DNA from 3 places in the Nocardioides imazamoxiresistens genome. Region 1 is predicted to be linked to each of the others. Evidence: predicted binding sites of a transcription regulator. Region 1 holds the regulator's gene; each other region holds the start of a gene.

Region 1 (4,548 bases):
TCGCAGGCCCAGCCCGAGTGGATGTCCCCGGTGACGAAGACGGTGTCGCGGATGCCCTGGTCGCGCAGGTGGGCGAACAGCTCGCGGCGGTCGTCGGTGTAGCCGTCCCACTGGTCCACGTTGTAGGGAGCGCCGTCGCGCGGGAGCAGGCCCGTCACGTCGTTGACCGGGTCCACGAGGTCGGTGGGCAGCTGGGCGAACGTGACGGGCGAGATCATCACGGGGTTGCCGACCAGCTTCCACTGCGCCGCCGACGACGACAGCGCGTCCTTGAGCCACGCCATCTGGGTCGAGCCCGTGATCGTCCGGTCGGGGTCGTTCACCCCCGGGGCGACGACGGGGTAGGCGACCTGCTCGGAGCGGTAGGTGCGCAGGTCGAGCATCGAGATCTGCGCGAGCCGGCCGAACTGCAGCGTGCGGTAGAGCCGCGCCCCGTCACCGAGCGCGGCGGTGCCGTTGAGCCGGACCGGCATCCACTCGTCGTACGCGCGGTGCGCGCGCGACCGGCGTACCGGCCAGGACCCCTCGGTGGACGGCTGGTGGTTCTCGGCGCCGTGGCGGTGCGCGTCGTTGGTGTGCTCGTGGTCGTCCCAGGTCACGATGAACGGGTAGCGGGCGTGCAGGGCCTGCAGGTCGGGGTCCTGCTTGTACTGCGCGTGGCGCTGGCGGTAGTCGGCCAGCGTGACGATCTCCCGCGCCGGCACGTGGGCGCGCACGTCGACGTTGTCCTGCCCGAGCCCGTACTCGCCGGGCGCGTACTCGTACAGGTAGTCACCGAGGTGCAGGATCGCGTCGAGGTCGTCGCGGGCGGCGAGGTGCCGGTACGCGTGGAACCACCCGGCCTGCAGGTTGGCGCACGACACGACCCCGAAGCGGATCCGCTCGGGGGTCGCCGTGCGGGCGGGAGCGGTGCGCGTACGCCCGACCGGGCTCCAGCGGTAGTCGTGCCGGAAGCGGAACCAGTACCACCGGGCCGGCGCCAGGCCGGTCACGTCGATCTTGACCGTGTGGTCCGCCGACGCGCTCGTGTCGACGTGCCCGCGGGCGACGATCGAGGTGAACCGCGCGTCGGTGGCGACCTGGTAGCCCACGCGGACGGCCGGGCCGCGCCCGGAGCCCGGGGTCGCGTCGGGGCTCGGGGTGACGCGCGTCCAGATCACGACGCTGGTGGGCAGCGGGTCGCCCGAGGCGACGCCGTGCTGGAAGTACGCCCCGGCGCCGGTAGTGGCGGCGGCGTCGGCGGGGTCCGGGGACACGGGGTCGGTGGCCACGAGGGCGGCGCCGGTGGCGATGCCGGCGGCGGCGAGGACGCTGCGGCGCGGCAGCGGCGGGAGCGTGGGGCGCTCCTCGGCGGTGGGCGGGATCACGTCCGCTGCAACGAGCGAGACGGGCCGGGGTCTCGGGGCCGACGCACGATGCGGCGGATCGTCGCCCGGACGTCGCCCCTCGTTCACCGACGCGGGACCGCGTCGGGGCGGGGGTCGGGGAGCGACGGCTCAGAAGTAGGAGAGCACGTAGGCGCAGACCAGGCCCACGATGACGAGCAGCGCGACCACCCGGGCCCACAGGGGGATCGAGCTCTCGAACTTCTCGGGCTCGGCGCCCGGGCGGTCCGCGCCGCGCAGCTCCGGCGGGTCGTCCAGGTCGCCCTCGTAGGGCGGGGGACGGTGCGCCGAGGGGTGCTGGCGCCGGGCCTCGAGCTCGGCGGAGCAGCCGTCGAACCAGTCGTCGACCGCTCCCGGGGCGTACACCTGGCTTCGGTGCACGAGGCGGAACGGGCGGGTGTCGAAGGGGCCGGGGTGCAGGCCGGTGCGCCGGCCGCGGCGGATCTCCTCGCACAGCTGCCAGACCTGGCGGTCGACCTCGGCGATCTCGTAGCCGTCGGCAGCCTCCAGCACCGGGAAACGCGGCACGTCGGTCATCCGGGACTCCTCGAGAACGGCTGCGCCGATGCTACGGCGCACGGGGGGACGCGACGCAGCCGGGGAGGCCACGGGGGCCTCCCCGGCTGCGGGGCACGACGGCGGTCGGTCTCAGAGGCGGCGCAGGACCGCGGTGACCTTGCCGAGGATGGTGGCGTGGGTGCCGTCGATGGGCTCGTACGCCGGGTTGTGCGGCAGCAGCCAGACGCGGCCGTCGCGGCGCTGGAACGTCTTGACCGTCGCCTCGCCGTCGATCATGGCCGCCACGATCTCGCCGTTCTCGGCGTTCGGCTGCTGGCGGACCACGACGTAGTCGCCGTCGCAGATGGCCGCCTCGACCATGGAGTCGCCCGAGACCTCGAGGAGGTAGAGCGTGCCGTCGCCGACCAGCGCGTGGGGGAGGGGGAACACGTCCTCGACCCGCTCCTCGGCCAGGATCGGGCCACCGGCCGCGATGCGACCGACCACCGGCACGTACGTCGCCGCCGGGCGGGCGTCGCCGATCCCCGTCTCGTCCACGTCGCTCTCGTCGGGCGCCACGACGGCGGCGTCCGGCTCGGACCCGGCCGCCGTGACGACCTGGATCGCGCGCGGGCGGTTGGGGTCGCGGCGCAGGTAGCCCTTCTCCTCCAGCGTCTTGAGCTGGTAGGCGACGGACGAGGAGCTGGTCAGCCCGACCTCCTCGCCGATCTCGCGCATGCTCGGGGGATAGCCGTGCTTCTCCAGCGCGTCGGTGATCACGGCGAGCACCTTCGCCTGGCGCGGGGTCAGTCGCGCCTGGCCGACGCCCGGCTCGGGCACGGACGCGACGTCGGCGACGTCCTTCGAGCCGCGGCTGGGCTTTCGTGTGCTGGCCATGGTGTGCCTTCCTCCCGCGCTGCAGCGCGTCGTGACGGTGCCGGACGTGTGGAGGGGACGCTAGCGGCATCCGAGGTCGACCTTCAAACACCTGTTCGATGCGGCGTGTCGAGGGTGTCGCGGGGCCGACGGTCGGGCCGCTCGAAGAATTGTTCGAACAGGACCTTGATTTCGTTCGAACACCTGCTCTAATCTCGCTCATGTGTTCGATCGAACGTGTGATCGACAGCGGGGCCGGCGCAGTCGCCGGAGCCGAACTGTCGGTGGCCGTCGGTAGACAACAGCTCGTCACGACCGAACTCTTCCCCTGGAGGTCACCATGAGCACGTCCCTCGCCGCTCCCGCCCTCGGCCGCACCGCTGCGACGCCGCGCCCGCACCACGGCTCCGTGCGCCTGACGCGCCGCGGCCGGATGGTCGTGGTCGCGCTCGGCCTCGGCCTGATGCTGCTCCTGGGCGTGCTGCTGACGACGACCTCCGCCGCGACGGACGAGGCCGTGCCGAGCACGACCGAGACCATCCGCGTCGGTTCGGGCGACACCCTGTGGGACATCGCCTCCGAGCGCTCCGGTGACGCCGGGGTGCAGGAGGTCATCGACGACATCCGCGCGCTGAACGCGATGGACACGGCCGAGCTGCAGGCGGGCCAGCTGCTCGTCGTGCCGGCCGAGGGCTGAGCCCTCCACGAACCCCGACAGGTCGCCTCGACCCCGACCTGTCGGTCAACCGGGGAAGAACAGGGGCGGGACCGCGACGGCGGTCCCGCCCCTCCTGCGTTCAGTCGGTGAGGACGGGCGTGGCCTCGATGACCTCGAGGTCGACGGAGGGGCTCGTCATGTCGACGGTGCCGGCGACGTCCGCCCACGGGCCACCGTCGACGCGGTAGCGCGCGCCCCACGTGACGGTCACGGAGGTCGCGACCGTGCCGGTGGACTCGTAGGCGTGCGTGACGAGCAGGTCCGGGTACGCCGCGCCCGGCGTCGTCGTCGAGCGCACGGTGCCGTCGCCGAACGACCAGGTGTAGCTCGCGGGGGAGATGTCGAGGTCGACCTGGCTGCCGAGCAGCGTGACGCTCGTGGTGAACGGCTCGGCGACCGTGTAGAAGTTCGTGTCCAGGTTGACCAGCGTGCGTGCGTCGGGCGGTTGGATGGTCAGCGTCGCTTCGGGGAGCGGGACGTCCTGGAAGGCCGTCAGGACGATCGCGTCGGTGATCGCGGCCGTGGCGGGCGCCGTGCACTGCGACTCGGGCATGTTCGTGCCGACGAGGATCGAGGCCGCGTTGTTGGTCGCGGTCTCGGCGTCCGCGCACGGAACGTCGACCTGGCAGATCGGGATGATTGCGGGCACCGTGCACGTCGCGCCGTCGAGTCGCGCGTACGCCGCGGCGGCGAGCTCCTCCGGGGTCGGCGCCCGCCCACTCTCGCTGCCGATGCCGCGTCCGTTCGCAATGCGCTCGGTTCGCTCGATGGATGCGTTGAAGCCAGATGCGCCAGGATCAACCGTCGAATCACCGGGGTCTAACCCCTGTAGTGCTGCCGCAGCGGAGAGCGCGAGGGTCAGTAGGCGTAACTGAGCATCCATGCGATCTGCCACCCCGCTTCTGGTGTGAAGTCGAGTCCCAGCTCGGTCCAGCCGTACGGGTCAGGCGTAGAGCCGCTTATTGAGACGTCCGAGGTGACTACTGTCGCTACCGCCTGCGGATCCTCGGGCGCCGCGTCTCTAGGGGAGGCATCGCTCAGCGACCAGGTCCCGGATCCGGATGAATCGTC
Region 2 (4,548 bases), 190 kb from region 1:
CTCTTCCAGACCTTCCTCACCGTGCTCGACGAGTTCGGTGCGTTCCCGGCGGTGATCCAGCGCGAGCTCGACCGCTACCTGCCGTTCCTCGCCACCACCAAGGTGCTGATGAGCGCGGTGCGCAACGGCGTCGGTCGCGAGAGCGCCCACGAGGCCATCAAGGAGCACGCCGTCGGCGTGGCCCTCGAGATGCGCCAGGGGCTCGCGGTCAACGACCTCTACGAGCGCCTCGCCGGTGACGAGCGGCTGGGCCTGACGCGGCCGCAGATCGACGCGCTGGTCGCCGACCCGATCGAGTTCACCGGCGCCGCCCGCGCCCAGGTCGCGGCCGTCGTCGCGCAGGTGGAGCGGCTCGTCGAGGAGCACCCCGCGGCCGCGGCGTACGTGCCCGGCGACATCCTCTGAGGTCGGCCGGACGGCCAGCCGTCAAATGTTGACGGTTGCCGGCGTCCCGGGCGCCGCGCTTGCATGACGCCATGGCCATCTCGGGAACCGTCAGCACGTCCACCGGCAGCCGGTCGGGCAGGCGTACGCGCCGGCGCAGCCTCGCGGGAGCGCTCGCGGCTGCGGCCCTGGCGCTCGGGGGCGTCGTCGCCACCGCGGGCCCTGCGGCTGCGCTGACCCACGCCGACGCGGCGGCCCAGCTGTCGGCGGCCGGGATCGGGATCTCGTCCTCGGGCGGGTGCACCGACCGGGGCACCCCGACCTGCACGTCGCTCGACGGCGTCCGGCAGGCCACCGTCTCGGGCGCGGTCACGCTCGCGGGCGCGTCGGGCTGCTCGCTGACCGTGACCGGCGGGACCGAGGTGGGGCACGCGGACGGCACGTACTCCCACCACAACGGCTACAAGCTCGACTTCTCGCTGAGCAGCTGCCTGACGTCCTACGTGACCTCGACGTTCACCTACGTCGGCGAGCGGGGCGACGGGGCCGCGCTCTACCGCGCGGGGTCGGGCAACGAGTACGCCCGCGAGGGCAGCCACTGGGACGTCACGTTCTACAGCTGCGGCGGCTGCTGAGCCGCCCAGCCGGACCGGTCGGGTCCGTCAGCCCTGCGGGGTGACGTCGAGGACGACCTCGAACTCGAGCAGTTCGGCGCCGGTGGCGACCGGCTTGCGCGGTGCCTCGCCCTCGGGCGTCGCGTGCGCCGCGCGGGCGTCGCCGTCGCGCCACGCGGCGAACGACTCCTCGTCGGCCCACTGGGTGACCACGAAGTACGTGTCGCCCCCGCCCGTCGGGCGCAGCAGCTGGAAGCCGAGGAAGCCGGGCTGGCCCTCGACGGTGCCGGCGCGCGCGGCGAAGCGCTTCTCGAGCTCGGCGCCCGCCTGCGGCGGCACGGAGATGGCGTTGATCTTGACGACGGACATGCCCGCGAGCCTAGTGCGTGCGTCGAGTTGCGGGTTGTGCCGCGGTTCGGGGCGTCGAGTTGCGGGTTGTGCCGCGGTTCGGGGCGTCGAGTTGCGGGTTGTGCCGCGGTTCGGGGCGTCGAGTTGCGGGTTGTGCCGCGGTTCGGGGCGTCGAGTTGCGGGTTGTGCCGCGGTTCGGGGCGTCGAGTTGCGGGTTGTGCCGCGGTTCGGGGCGTCGAGTTGCGGGTTGTGCTGCGGGGTGTGGCTGGGGTGCGGATGGGGTACGCGCAGGAGGGTGCGCAGGTGGTGTGTTGACCTGCGGAAACGCTCTCCACAGATCCATCCGCGACCCTGGTTATCGAACGCACGTTCGGATAGAATCTGGGGTATGGATCGGGGGACCCAGCAGCACACCAACAGCCCGTCACGGGCTGCGCTGCTGACTGTTGCGTCCGACGCGATGCGGGCCCAACGCGCTGCCGAGGCGGGCGCGTTCTTCGCGGCTGCCGACTACGCCGACGCCCACCTCGACGTGCTGCGCGGCAGCTCGTCCAGCAACCCAGTGGTGGGTGACCCGATCGGCCCTTTGGGCATGTGGGTCGACGACGAGGAGTACCTCGCGGCGGTGCCGGGTGGGGATCGGTGGCTGGCGTACGGCGGACCCGGTGCCCCGCTGGTGTCGGAGTTCGCGGTCCTGGAGCTGGTGACCGCGATGGGCCTGTCGCATGAGGCGGGTCGTGCGCTGGTGGGTGACGCGGTCGAGGTCCGCCACCGCCTCCCTCAGCTGGCCGGCCGGGTCGCCTCTGGTGGGGTGCAGGTGTGGCGGGCTCGTCGGATCGCGCGGGCGACGCGGACGTTGACGTTCGAGGGGGCTGGGTTTGTAGACCGCAACCTCGCTCATGTGGCGCACTCGGTCTCGGGTGCTGGGATCGATCGGCTGGTCGCGGAGGCGTCGGCGCGGTTCGACCCCGAGACCACCGAGGCGGATCGGGCGGACGCGGACGCGGGGCGGTTCTTCTCGATCGACTTCCGTGCCCGTGAGGCGCTGGGGGTGCACGGTCAGGTCGGCGGCACGGTCGCCGTGTCCGGGGAGTTGGATCTGGCCGACGCGCGTGATCTCGAGGAGGTCGTCGCCCGTGGTGCCGCTGAACTGGCGGCGTTGGGGTCGGGTGAGTCGCTCGACGTGCGACGGGCGATCGCGGTCGGTGAGCTCGCCCGTAGGCAGACCGCCCTCGACCTCACCGGTGGAGCAGAGGCATCGACGGTCGCTGCCCGTCAGGTCGTGCTGCACGTCCACCTCACCCAGGCCGCGCTGGCATCGACGTCGATCGGGATCGACCCGCTCACCGGTGGCACCGGGATCGACCTGGCCACCGTCACCGCGCCCGGCATCGCGCTGCGGACGGTGACCGCGGAGCAGGTCCGCGACTGGTGCCGCACCGACAGCACCCAGGTGGTGGTCAAGCCGGTGATCGACCTCAACGAGCACATCACGACCCCGAGCTACCGGATCCCCCAGCGCCTCGTCGAGCAGGTCCAGCTCCGCCACCCCACCTGCCGGTTCCCGTACTGCAACCGCCCAGCACGGGCCTCCGACCTCGACCACCGCGTCGAATGGGACGCCGGCGGTCACACAGCCAGCGACAACCTCGTCCCGCTGTGCCGGCTGCACCACCGCGCCAAGACGCACCCCTCACCGCTCGGCACCGACCCACGCGACCCACCCAACGGCCACGAGCACGAGCGCCGCTGGCGCTACCGGCCCACACACCCCGACGAACCACCCGACGGCTTCATCTGGACCAGCCCCCGAGGCCGCCGCTACCTCGTCACACCAACCGGAACGACGGCGCTCGAATAGCCGGATCCGACGACAGCCCTGCACCGCCCCGCACCACCGGCAGGCCCGCCGACACCACGTCGCCGGGCCCACCGGCGCGCCCAGCGCGGCGCGTACCGACCGCGCGCCTGCGTGGCGGATCGCGGTCAGACCTGTGCTCAGCGATCCACCACACTGCCGCCCCCGCGCGTACCGACCGACCAGGCCCACCGACCGCACGGCCGGCCCCTCCGGTTCGCGGTACCTCCGATAGTCGACAACTACCGGAGGTACCGCGACCGGGGACGAGCGCCGGAGCCTGCGTCCCACACCCCCGACGTGCCCGCCGTCACGACGCCGGGGAGTTGCGTGCGTCGGCCGCGCCTCGCAGCATCGCGACCATGAGTGCCGAGCCTGCCTCCCCGGTCACGGTCGCGGCGACGCGGTACGCCGATCCCGCGCGCGAGGCGGAGATGACGTCGTGGATCCGGGCGGGCACGCACCTGGCCGAGCAGTTCCCGGGCTTCCTCGGGCACGGCTTCGTGCGGTCCGCGGAGGGCGACGGGGCGTGGCACATGCTGTACCGGTTCGCCAGCCCCGAGGCGCTCGCGGCGTGGGAGTCCTCGCCGCAGCGCGCGTGGTGGCTGGGTGCGGCGCAGGGGCTCGTGGGCGAGTTCCGGGTGCAGCGGATGACCGGGATCGAGGGCTGGTTCGACCCGCCGGCGAGCCACGACGTCGACTACCCCGGACTCCCGCCGGGCCCTCCGCCGCGGTGGAAGCAGGCGGTCGCGATCTTCGTGGTCTTCCTGCCGCTCAGCCTGCTGCTGGGCGTCACGGGCGCCGCGCTGCTGCCGGACCTGCCGCTGGCGTGGCGGATCACCCTGCAGACGGTGGTCGCCACGCCGCTGATGGTCTGGTTCGGCCTGCCGTGGATCACCCGCCGCCTGGAGTGGTGGCTGCACGGACGCCCGGCGCCGTGGCGCCGGACGCGCCGGACGCGCCCGCCTCAGGCGTCGTAGGTCTCCCGCAGGGTGTCGACGGCCAGGCGACCCAGGGCGTTCGAGGCCAGCGGGCTGTCGCCGGTCAGGAGCTGGCGATCGCGGTGCACCCGGCCGGACATGTCGTCGTTGACGACCACGACACCGGCGGCCGCGAGCCGCTCGGCGACCAGCCAGGTCATGGGGCCGGGCAGGTAGCCGAGGTCGAGGTTGGCCCCGGTGTCGAGGGCGTCGGGGAACACGCACACCTCGTAGCCCGCGAACCGGTTGGCGCCGGCGTCGTCGGTCGCCGCGAGCAGCGCGGCGGGGCCGTGGCACAGCGTGATCACGAGCCGGTCGTTCTCCAGCGCCCAGGCGAGGGTGTCGCGCACCGCGGGGCTGGTGG
Region 3 (4,548 bases), on a different contig from region 1:
CTTGGGGGCCAGCGAGAGGTTGACGTCGGCGCGCAGGTTGCCCTGGTCCATCCGGGCCTCGGAGACGCCGAGCGCGACGATGAGGTCGCGCAGCTGGGCGACGTACGCCCGCGCCACGGCCGGCGCCTTCTCCCCCGCGCCCGTGATGGGGCGGGTGACGATCTCGATCAGCGGGATGCCGGCGCGGTTGTAGTCCACCAGCGAGTACTCCGCGCCGTGGATGCGACCCGTCGCACCGCCGACGTGGGTGGACTTGCCGGTGTCCTCCTCCATGTGGGCGCGCTCGATCTCGACGCGGAAGGTCTCACCCTCCACGTCGACGTCGAGGTAGCCGTCGAAGGCGATCGGCTCGTCGTACTGCGACGTCTGGAAGTTCTTCGGCATGTCCGGGTAGAAGTAGTTCTTCCGCGCGAAACGGCACCACTCGGCGATCTCGCAGTTGAGCGCGAGACCGATCCGGATCGCGGACTCGACGGCCTTGGCGTTGACCGCCGGCATCGCGCCCGGCAGGCCCAGGCAGGTCGGGCAGACCTGCGAGTTGGGCTCGCCGCCGAAGGTCGCCGGGCAGCCGCAGAACATCTTCGTCGCGGTGTTGAGCTCGACGTGGACCTCGAGGCCGAGCGCGGGGTCGTACCGCTCCAGCGCCGCGTCGAAGTCCATCAGGTCCTCGGTGGATGCGCTCATGCGTCGGCTCCCTGTCGCGTCGTCAGCTCGGGCGCCTGCGCCCACAGCGCGTGGCCCCACTTCTTCTCCAGCAGCGCCTCCACGGCGGCACCGACGCGGTAGACGCGGTCGTCCGCGAGCGCCGGGGCGAGCACCTGGAAGCCGACCGGCAGACCGTCCTCGTCGGCCAGGCCCGCCGGCACGGAGATGCCGGGGATGCCCGCGAGGTTGGCCGGGATGGTGGCGAGGTCGCCGGCGTACATCGCCAGCGGGTCGTCGAGCTTCTCCCCCAGCGCGAACGCCGTGGTCGGCGCGGTCGGGCTGACCAGCACGTCCACCTGCTCGAACGCGGCGGTGAAGTCGCGGCTGATCAGGGTGCGGAGCTTCTGCGCCTGGCCGTAGTAGGCGTCGTAGTAGCCGCTGGACAGCGCGTACGTGCCCAGGATGATGCGGCGCTTGACCTCGTCGCCGAAGCCGGCGTCGCGCGAGGCGCGCATGACGGCCTCGGCGCTCGGCGACTCGACGCCCTCGGGCAGGACGCGCAGGCCGTAGCGCATGGCGTCGAACTTCGCGAGGTTCGAGGAGCACTCCGCCGGGAGGATCAGGTAGTAGGCCGCGATCGCGTGCACGATGTTCGGGCAGCTGACCTCGACGACCTCGGCACCGGCCGCGACGAGAGCCTCGAGGGCCTCGTCGAAGCGGGCGAGCACGCCGGGCTGCCAGCCCTCGCCGCCGCGCAGCTCCGTGATCACGCCGACCCGCAGGCCGCTGACGTCGCCCGAGGCGCCCTGGCGGGCCGCGTCGACGAGGGCGGGGACCGCCTCGGAGATGCTCGTGGAGTCCAGCGGGTCGTGGCCGCCGATCAGCTCGTGCAGCAGGGCCGAGTCGAGCACCGTGCGGGTGACGGGGCCGGCCTGGTCGAGCGAGTTGGCCAGGGCCACGAGGCCGTGGCGCGAGACGCCGCCGTAGGTCGGCTTCACGCCCACCGTGCCGGTGACCGCGCCGGGCTGGCGGATCGAGCCGCCGGTGTCGGTGCCGATGGCCAGGGGGGCCTCGAAGGCCGCGACGGCCGCCGCAGAACCGCCGCCGGAGCCGCCCGGGATGCGGGTGAGGTCCCAGGGGTTGCGGGTCGGGCCGTAGGCCGAGTGCTCGGTCGAGGAGCCCATCGCGAACTCGTCCATGTTGGTCTTGCCGAGGATCGGCAGTCCCGCCGCCTTGAGCTTCGCGACGACGGTCGAGTCGTAGGGCGGCACCCAGCCCTCGAGCATCTTCGAGCCGCACGTCGTGGGCAGGCCCGTGGTGGTCATGACGTCCTTGACCGCGATCGGGACGCCGTCGAGGTACGACGCCGGCTCGCCCGCCGCACGACGCGCGTCGGAGGCGCGCGCCTGCTCGAGCGCACCCTCGGCGTCGACGTGCAGGAAGGCGTGCACGCCCGCGTCGGCGTCGCCGTCGACCGCGGCGATGCGGTCCAGGTGCGCCTGGGTCAGCTCGACCGAGGTGACCTCGCCGGCGGCCAGGGCGTCGGCCAGCTCGGCGGCGCTGCGGCGGGTCCAGTCGGTGCCGGTGGTGCTCGTGCTGCTCACTGCTCGTCCCCCAGGATCCGCGGCACGCTGAACCGCTGCTGCTCGGCCGCGGGCGCGCCGGAGAGCGCCTGCTCGGCGGTGAGGCCGGGGCGCACGACGTCCTCGCGGAAGACGTTGGTCATCGGGATCGGGTGCGACGTGGGCGGCACGTCGTCGCCGGCGACCCCCTGGATCGCCGCGACGGACTCGAGGATCACGGAGAGCTGCGGCGCGAGGTGGTCGAGCTCGTCGTCGGAGAGGTCGATGCGCGCGAGGTCGGCGAGGTGCGCCACCTGGTCACGGGTCAGCACCGGAGGTGTGTCGGGCATGACGGTCATCCTAGGGACTCCGGCGGCACCCCGTTCCTCCGGGCGTGCAACCGTCCGGGCTCGCCGCCGGCCACGCGGACGCGGTGCTCGGACCGGGCGGGCCGACGGCGCGCGTCGCCGAGATCCCGGGGGTCGGCCGAGCAGGCGCAGCACTGCATGGATCTACGAACTAAACCCCATTTGACCTGGGAAAACGCGTGATCTTCGAACAGGTGATCGGGTAGGATCGGGGGCATGTCCACCGTCATCGCCCTCACCGACCGGGCCCCCGCGCCGGGCGGGCTGCGGGGCGAGCTGCCGGGTGATCTGCTGGACGGGGTCCGTGCGGCGCGGGCGGCGGCGGACGCGGCGGAGGTGCGGGTCCTCGAGCTGGCGCTCGAGTGGGCGTACGCGCACCCCGTCCTCCCCGGCTGCGGACACCCCGGTGCGTCGCACCCGCTCACCGGCGCCGCGGCCTACGCCGAGCCGGCGCCCCGCGCGGACGCGGACGACGTGGAGGCGGGCGGGTGGTACGGCCTGCCCGAGGTCGCCTGGGACGCACCCGCCGGCTTCGCCGCGGCGAACCGGACGAGCACCGCCGCGGGCGCGAAGGTGCTGCGCGACGCCCTCCAGCTCGCGCACCGGCTGCCGCTGACCTGGGCGCGCACGCGCGCCGGCGACGTCCCCGCCTGGCGCGCCCGCCGGGTCGCGGACGCCGTCGCCGGACAGCCCGACGACGTCGCCGCGTACGTCGACCTGCACGTCCACGCCTGCGCCGGCACCGTGGGGCCGCGCACGCTCGCGAGGATGATCGACGAGGCCCTCCTGCGGCTGCACGCCGAGGACCGCGAGCTCGACCAGCTCGCCGAGCTGGACCGGCGCCACGCCACGCTGCACCTCGAGACGCTCAACCACACCGGGCTCGTCGAGATGACCCTGCGCGGCGACTACACCGACCTCGCCGCGCTCGACGACGCCCTCACCGAGATCGCCCACGCGCTCGCCGACCCGGACCTCGCCGACCTCGTCGGGCTCGCGGGGTGCGCGCCCGACGAGAAGCAGGAGGTACGCCGCGCGCTGGCCGCCGGCGTCCTCGCCCACCCCCACGCCGCCGCCGCGCTGCTCGACGCGCACCGCACCGGCGCCACCACCGGCGCCAGGCCCGCGCCGAGCAAGCGTGCCGTGGTGCACCTGCACCTGTCCGAGGCCGGCTTCCTCGGGCTCGACCCGGTGGCCCGCCTGACGGCCGGGGCGCGCAGCAGCGCGGGCGACGGCCGGGGTGGCGCCGACCTGCCGGTGCTGCTCGAGCAGGTCCGGGCCTGGCTGATGCGCGACGACACGCACGTCACCGTTCGCCCGGTCATCGACACGACGGCCACGCTCGGCAGCGACCGCTACGAGATCCCCGACCGGCTCCGCAGCCACGTCCTGGCGACGCGCACGACGTGCATCTTCCCGTGGTGCGAACGGCCCGCCAGCAGCTGCGACCTCGACCACCTCGAGAACTGGGGCGACCCGGACGACGACCCACCGGACGGACCACCCGCCGGCCGGACCAGCACGGACAACCTCGGCCCCGAGTGCCGCCACCACCACCGGTTGAAGACCCACGGCGGCTGGCGCGTGCGGCGCATCTCGGCCGGCCACCACCTGTGGGCGGACCCGACCGGTCACCTGTACGCGACCACGCCCACCGGCACCGTCGACCTGGGCTGAGCCGCGCTCACTCCTGCGGCGCGGACTCCTGCTCCCCGGCGTCACCCTCGGCGCCCTGGGCATCCTCGACGTCGGCGACAGCCGGCGGCCCGTTCTCCAGCAGGGCCTTGAAGCCGTCCTCGTCGAGGATCGTCAGGCCGAGCTGCTCGGCCTTCTCCGCCTTCGACCCGGCGTTGTCGCCGACGACGACGAAGTCGGTCTTCTTCGACACCGACCCGGCGGCCTTCCCGCCGCGCGAGAGGATCGCCTCCTTGGCGGAGTCGCGGCTGAAGTCGACCAGCGAGCCGGTCACGACG

Evidence for each region. The regulator LexA, encoded in region 1, represses DNA repair genes until DNA is damaged. The targets are predictions, from matches to a motif close to TCGAACANNTGTTCGA.
Region 2: a site for LexA is predicted at 1,705-1,720, ahead of RDV89_RS10380 (HNH endonuclease signature motif containing protein). Genes of this name have one in related genera too.
Region 3: a site for LexA is predicted at 2,762-2,777, ahead of RDV89_RS01930 (HNH endonuclease signature motif containing protein). Genes of this name have one in related genera too.

The regions. Positions count from the first base shown of each region.
Region 1 is NZ_JAVYII010000004.1:439,286-443,833, forward strand. Features, by position in the region: gene RDV89_RS11395 (alkaline phosphatase D family protein) at 1-1,367, opposite strand, end outside; gene RDV89_RS11400 (hypothetical protein) at 1,497-1,922, opposite strand; gene lexA (transcriptional repressor LexA) at 2,034-2,780, opposite strand; gene RDV89_RS11410 (LysM peptidoglycan-binding domain-containing protein) at 3,100-3,456, shown strand; gene RDV89_RS11415 (PKD domain-containing protein) at 3,557-4,126, opposite strand; gene RDV89_RS11420 (DUF6318 family protein) at 4,336-4,548, opposite strand, start outside.
Region 2 is NZ_JAVYII010000004.1:246,456-251,003, forward strand. Features, by position in the region: gene purB (adenylosuccinate lyase) at 1-405, shown strand, start outside; gene RDV89_RS10370 (hypothetical protein) at 477-1,019, shown strand; gene RDV89_RS10375 (antibiotic biosynthesis monooxygenase family protein) at 1,047-1,367, opposite strand; gene RDV89_RS10380 (HNH endonuclease signature motif containing protein) at 1,735-3,207, shown strand; gene RDV89_RS10385 (antibiotic biosynthesis monooxygenase) at 3,567-4,184, shown strand; gene hchA (glyoxalase III HchA) at 4,172-4,548, opposite strand, start outside.
Region 3 is NZ_JAVYII010000001.1:397,269-401,816, forward strand. Features, by position in the region: gene gatB (Asp-tRNA(Asn)/Glu-tRNA(Gln) amidotransferase subunit GatB) at 1-684, opposite strand, end outside; gene gatA (Asp-tRNA(Asn)/Glu-tRNA(Gln) amidotransferase subunit GatA) at 681-2,249, opposite strand; gene gatC (Asp-tRNA(Asn)/Glu-tRNA(Gln) amidotransferase subunit GatC) at 2,246-2,557, opposite strand; gene RDV89_RS01930 (HNH endonuclease signature motif containing protein) at 2,792-4,252, shown strand; gene ligA (NAD-dependent DNA ligase LigA) at 4,260-4,548, opposite strand, start outside.